Saccharobesus litoralis: one gene and its partner. The protein of the gene in region 2 binds, or shares a complex with, the protein of the main gene of each other region. Links are inferred from orthologs where the notes say so. Each region holds a gene or a part of one and is shown on either strand. Other genes may lie near its edges. The genes, in order: C2869_RS00405 and C2869_RS09760.

Region 1 (3,122 bases), 2.7 Mb from region 2 along the record:
GCGTTTTGAAAAGCAGTTTTCTAAACAAGAGCCGTTTATTTCAATGGCCAAGTACATTCATGTTGTGTGTGAAAAGTAGTTTTTTGCTTATCCGTTTGGTTTGAATTGTTGTCTCAAAAAACTTAACTTTCGTATGTCAGTGGATCTTTAACTTGGTTAAGCTCAAAAGCTTCAAGTCTTTCTTGGCAAGCACCGCATTTACCGCAAGCCAGTTCACGGCCATTATAACAAGTCCATGTTTTACTGTAGTCCAAGTTCATTCTTAAGCCGTCGCTGAGAATGTCTATTTTACTATTTTGTAAATAAGGCGTCACGATATCGACAGCGTCATAATTGGCAATTTGACAAACTGCATTCATTTTTTCGACAAACTCAGGGCGGCAATCTGGGTATATGGCGTGATCACCCGAATGAGCACCATAAAATACTTTAGTTGCTTCTAATGACACGGCATAGCCAACAGCGAGTGATAGTAAAATCATGTTGCGATTCGGCACAACGGTGGATTTCATAGACGCTTCTTCGTAATGACCTTCGGGAATGTCTATATCATCGGTTAAAGATGAGCCTGCTAGTAATTGGTTGATGGCCGTTATATCAATGACTTTGTGCGCTATATTTAATTCTTGGCAGACGCGGCGTGCATAGGTAATTTCTTTATTATGTTTTTGTCCATAATCAAAGGTTAAAGCGAAGGGTTGATACCCCTGTTCAATTGCCTTGTTAAGTACAGTATATGAATCCATGCCACCTGAGTAGATAACAACAACCTTTTCTTTATTTTCGCTAACAGCCATAACAATCAGAATTACCTTTGGGTATAATGCACGGATTCTACCCAATGGCATGCTAATTAGCTAGCTTGCTACTCAGTCTTTATTAGTTTGTTGGAGTTAATTTGCAAACGTTACCCGTTAATGAAATGTTTGAAACAATACAAGGTGAGGGGGCTTACACAGGCACACCGAGTATTTTTATTCGTTTACAAGGTTGCCCAGTGGGTTGTCCTTGGTGTGATACCCAACAAACTTGGTATGTAGAAGAAAAAGATAAAATTTCGGCTAAGGACATGTTAGCCAAACAAGGCGATTCACCGACTTGGTCAACATTAACTGTCGCTGAGATTATGCTGGTCATCGAGCAACAAGGCTATCATGCTAAGCACGTGGTGATCACAGGCGGTGAGCCTTGCATGTATGACTTAACTGAGTTAACTACGGTATTGCAAACAGCTGGTTATCAATGCCAGATTGAAACCAGTGGTACATTCGAAATCAAAACTCATACCGATACTTGGGTTACTTTGTCGCCAAAAGTTAATATGAAAGGTAAATACCCCATTTTAGATACCTGTTTAGCAAGGGCAAATGAAATTAAGCACCCTGTCGCTACCGAACAACACATAATTGAACTGGAAGCCTTATTAGCTAGAGGTGATTTCACCAAGTTGATATATTTACAGCCGATAAGTCAGAAGAGTCGAGCTACAGAGTTTGCTATTAAAACCTGTATTGAAAAGAACTGGCGCTTATCTATTCAAACACACAAGTACTTAAATATTAGTTAACAGTTTGATGAATGGACTTTTCTTGCAAAGTTAGGTGTAAATAAGGACTAATGCGGTTGCTATTGTTAAACAATAGCAACACCCATGTTTTTTAATGTAGCGACTAATTTCTTCGGTTTATAGGGCTTAACCATAAAGCCTTTTGCGCCTAAGTCCATTGCCTTGCGTACATTGACGATAGTGCTGTGCGCGCTCACAATGGCAACATTAGCACCTGCGTCCATTTCTTTAAGTTGAGCAAGGATCTCTAGGCCGTTTTCCTCTTCCAGTTCAATATCAAGAAATACCACATCGGGTTTTTCTTCTTTAAACTTGCGTAATGTATCTTTGCGATTTTCAGCTTCTGAAAAATTGCCAAAGCCCAATTCGAGTAGCATATTACGCAAAAAGTCGCGCATTAAACGGGCATCATCAACGATTAATACTTTTTCGGGACGCGTTGTTAGTAACCCAGTTTGTAATGCCATAGGTGAAAGCTTCCTTATTCCATGTTTTCAACAAGACTTGCTAATTTATCAAGTCGCTTGTTAATATTATCAGTATCGTTTGCCTTGGCATATTTTTCAATATCTGCGGCGAGTAAAGTTATATCTGGGTAGCCCATGCTAGAAGCGATACCTTTTAATTTATGTGCTTCCGCTTTAACTTTATCCAAGGTATTTTGCTGTGCTGCCGCAATCATTAATTTTACCGTGTTCGGTAAATTTAATTTAAAGCTTGCGACTAATTGCCGATATTGTTCGGTATTTTGATAAGCATTGCTCTTATCGTCAAGTTTATTCAAACCATTTTGCGTTACAAGGTATTTTTTCATCAGCTTGTAAAATAAGTGGTTATCTATAGGCTTAGCTAATGTTTCAACACAGCCAATTTGGGTATATTCTTCAATTTCTGATGCCATACAGTTGGCGGTTAAGGCTATTATTGGCGTATCAATTCCGGTCTGTTTTAGCATGCCGATGGCTTCCATTCCTCCCATTAAGGGCATTTGCATATCCATGAGTATTAAATCGAAGTCGTCAGCGATAGCATGCTCAACGGCCAGTAAACCATTTTCAACAACCTGTAAATCAACGGCTAACGGCTCAAATAATAACCGCACTAAGGTTTGATTATCTGGGTTATCTTCAGCTAGCAGCACACGTTTATTGCTGGCATTAAAATCGATGTCGTTTGAATTGTCCTGCGCTTTTTCATTAAAAGGTTTTTCATCTACAAGTTGTCCAACGTTAATGAGATTATTTAGACGAATACAAAATTGGGTGCCTTGGTGTTTTACACTGGAAACTTCAAGCTTACATCCAAGCATATCTGCTAAGTGTTTGGTAATGGCTAGCCCTAACCCAGTTCCGCCATAATTACGAGTGGTTGATAAGTCGGCTTGCACAAACGGATTAAACAAGCGAGAGATTTCTTCACCGCTCATGCCAATTCCTGTGTCTCTAATTTTAATTAGCAGATCGTTGGTCGCTGAGTCATAGTGAATATCGATTGTTACTTGACCTTGTTTAGTAAACTTAATTGCATTAGAGCAAATATTTAACAAAATTTGCCT
Region 2 (3,235 bases):
GCGACGGCAACTATTGCTCAGGCAGAAGCTCTTTTACAAGAGTTTAACGAAATCTATATTTTAGGTCGTTGTATTACAGTTGATGCAAGCAAGGTTGAAAAAGTCGACTCTGCGGTACTGCAATTACTTGTATCATTAAAAAAATCACTAGCGGTAGATGATAATAGAATAATTTGGCGGGAACCCAGCCAAGTTTTTGTGAGTTCGGCGACAGCTGTTGGTCTCGACGAATATTTAGAATTAAATTAAGAATAATAGGAATCGGAAAATGAAAAAAATTCTTGCTGTAGACGATTCAGCTTCAATGCGTCAAATGGTGACCTTTACGTTAAAAAAAGCGGGTTTTGACGTAACGGATGCAAAAGACGGTGTTGATGCATTAGAAATTGCTAAAGGTGCAGAATTTGATTTGATCATCTCTGATGTCAATATGCCCAACATGGATGGTATCACCCTTATTAAAGAGCTTAGGGCATTGCCTAAGTTTAAATACACGCCAATGTTGATGTTGACCACAGAATCAGGGCTAGATAAAAAAGCGGCAGGTAAAGCCGCAGGAGCCACAGGATGGATTGTTAAACCATTTAATCCAGACCAACTACTTGCGACAATTAACAAAGTTTTGAGATAACTTTATTATGAGCGTTGATCTCAGTCAGTTTTATGAAGTTTTCTTTGAGGAAAGCTTTGAAGGCCTTGATGCCATGGAGTCCGAGCTGCTGGATCTGCAGCCGGGCACACCGGATAGTGAAACCATTAATACCATTTTTAGAGCTGCGCATTCGATCAAAGGCGGTAGCGGTACTTTTGGTTTTACGTCGGTATCTGAATTTACTCACGTAGTCGAAACTTTATTAGATCAAATTCGTGATGGTCAACGCCTGCTAACTCAAAATCAAATTGATTTATTTCTACAGTCGGTAGATTGTTTACGGGATATGCTGGGTGCTTTACGTAACAGTGAAGAGCCTGATACCCAAGTGAGTGGAGAGCTCAAAGCAGCTTTTGAACAAATCCTTAATGGTGGCGAAGACAGCCAGCAAGCCTTAACGTCAGCAACAGAATCTGAACCACAGCCCGAAGCACCTGCCGGTAATGCTCATTGGTCAATATCGTTAAAGCCGGGAATTGATATATTAAAAACCGGTAATGAACCTATTTTCATGATGCAGGAGCTAGCTGAGTTAGGTAAAACCAAGCTTGCAATAGATGTATCTAAAGTACCCACATTAAATGCAATTGAAGCTGACAACTTGTACCTTAATTGGCAAATTGAATTAGAGTCGGGTTGTGATGAAGCCGCGATTAATGAAATCTTTGATTGGATAATTGATGAATCGGATATTCAAATTCAAAAGGTGGAATCAGCTCAGTCAGCGGGGGAAGGTAATGATAGCTTTGATGTAGAAGCTGAAAGTGTTGCTGCTTCCGCTAGTACAAACGAGCAAACTCCAGAGTCAAAGCAAGAACCAGAAAAAGGCGAAGAGCCTCAAGCCGTTGAGCCACCTAGTGGCACAGATGTAAAAGCCGCTCCTGCAAAAAAAGAAACCCCGAAAGCTAGCACTGAATCCAGCTCTATTCGAGTGAGCATAGATAAAGTCGATTCCTTAATTAATATGGTGGGTGAGCTGGTTATTACCCAAGCCATGCTGAATCAATTAACAGATGGTGAGTTTGACCGCGATAAGCTTTCGAGTATTCAAGAAGGCATGGCACAACTTGCGCATAACACACGGGATTTGCAAGAAAGTGTGATGCGCATTCGAATGTTGCCTATCAGCTTTGTATTTAGTCGTTTTCCGCGTTTAGTGCGTGATACAAGTAAAAAGCTAGGTAAGCAAATTGAACTTGTGTTAAAGGGCGAAAGTACTGAGCTAGATAAAACCGTGATGGAAAAAATTTCCGATCCCATGGTTCATTTGGTACGCAATTCAATGGATCACGGGCTTGAAACGCCTCAAGACCGTTTAGCTGCTGGCAAAGATGAAACGGGAATTTTAACGCTTAATGCCTATCACCAAGGTGGTAATGTTGTCGTTGAAATTATTGATGACGGGCGAGGTTTGAATACAGATAAAATCAAACAAAAAGCGCTTGAAAATGGTTTGATTAAAGACACAGATGAATTGACTGAGCAACAAATTAACGAGTTAATTTTTGAGCCAGGTTTTTCAACAGCAGACGCAGTCAGTGACTTATCTGGACGAGGCGTTGGAATGGATGTTGTTCGTCGTAATATTCAAGCGTTAAATGGTTCGGTTGAATTAGAATCGCGTCGCGGTGAAGGCGCAACTTTTACCATTCGTCTACCGCTCACCTTGGCCATACTTGACGGTCAATTAATTCGTGTTGGTGAGCATGTTTATATTATCCCGTTAATAAACATTATTGAGTCGCTGCAAATAAACCCTGAAACGGTTAATAATGTTGGCGGTGAATACGATGTATTGCGGTTGCGAGAAGAGTACGTACCCATTATCCGTTTGCACCAAGTGTTTAATCATGAATCAGAAAGTAAAAAATTAGCAGAAGGCTTACTGGTTGTGGTTGAAAGTGATAATGGCAAAGTGGGGATTTGGGTGGACGAGCTGCTAGGGCAACAGCAAGTTGTAATCAAGAGCTTAGAGGCTAATTACCGTAAAGTGGATGGGATCTCTGGAGCGACTATTTTAGGTGATGGTACAGTTTCTTTGATCATTGATATAGGTGGTTTAGTTAAGCTTGCTGGTTTACGAAAAGCCGTTAGAGTGAATGCATTAGCAAATAATCAGGCAGCGGAGGCCATCTAGCATGAACATAGAAGAATTAAATGCTCGCTTGGTTGAGTCAAGTGAAGAGGGCGACGAGCATATTGGTGATTTACTGCAATACTTAACCTTTATCATGAATGGTGAAGAGTACGGTGTTGATATTTTATCGGTACAAGAAATTAGAGGTTGGGAGAAATGTACATCAATTCCTAACTCACCTGACTATGTCCGTGGCGTTCTCAACTTACGAGGAACTATCGTTCCTGTGATTGATTTAAGAGTGCGTTTTGGTTTAGCCAATGCTGAATACAGTGCGGTGACTGTGGTTATCGTACTTAAGTTAAAGCAGGACGATAAAGATAAAATTATGGGATTGGTGGTGGACGCTGTGTCAGATGTACATGCGATTAGTGAGAGCCAAATAAATGTATCCCCCGATTTGGGCGACAATCAAAATAGTGAATTTATTACGGGGTTAGGTCAGG

The links.
Region 1: the proteins of C2869_RS09760 (region 2) and C2869_RS00405 are in contact, whole or in part, in a crystal structure (PDB 1U0S), measured with the Thermotoga maritima proteins. The link is inferred for Saccharobesus litoralis from one-to-one orthologs. Residues at the interface, in WP_004081040.1 of Thermotoga maritima: Lys186, Gly188, Thr189, Gln190, Leu191, Ser193, Ala194, Arg195, Tyr197, Leu198, His201, Glu223, Ser247, Ser248, Ile249, Ala250, Asp251; in WP_004081049.1 of Thermotoga maritima: Ser82, Ala83, Met84, Gly85, Gln86, Gln87, Val90, Ile91, Ile94, Lys95, Lys99, Asp100, Phe101, Val103, Lys104, Gln107, Arg110, Glu113, Ala114, Lys117.

Annotation. Positions count from the first base shown.
Region 1 is NZ_CP026604.1:93,974-97,095, forward strand. Bases 334-3,122 are described here. They hold C2869_RS00405 (response regulator transcription factor), read right to left. Parts: upstream 2,035-3,122; coding sequence 1,633-2,034; downstream 334-1,632. Other genes in these bases: queC (7-cyano-7-deazaguanine synthase QueC), read right to left, coding at 334-797; queE (7-carboxy-7-deazaguanine synthase QueE), read left to right, coding at 923-1,567; C2869_RS00410 (hybrid sensor histidine kinase/response regulator), read right to left, coding at 2,049-3,122. Outside these bases: C2869_RS00390 (methyltransferase domain-containing protein), read left to right, coding at 1-79; more of queC, read right to left, coding at 123-333. UniProt on the Bacillus subtilis protein: Involved in the transmission of sensory signals from the chemoreceptors to the flagellar motors.
Region 2 is NZ_CP026604.1:2,763,257-2,766,491, forward strand. The notes cover bases 312-3,213. They hold C2869_RS09760 (chemotaxis protein CheA), read left to right. Parts: upstream 312-638; coding sequence 639-2,789; downstream 2,790-3,213. Other genes in these bases: C2869_RS09755 (response regulator), read left to right, coding at 312-631; C2869_RS09765 (chemotaxis protein CheW), read left to right, coding at 2,791-3,213. In the rest of the region: C2869_RS09750 (STAS domain-containing protein), read left to right, coding at 1-249; more of C2869_RS09755, read left to right, coding at 269-311; more of C2869_RS09765, read left to right, coding at 3,214-3,235. UniProt on the Bacillus subtilis protein: Involved in the transmission of sensory signals from the chemoreceptors to the flagellar motors. CheA is autophosphorylated; it can transfer its phosphate group to CheB, CheY or CheV.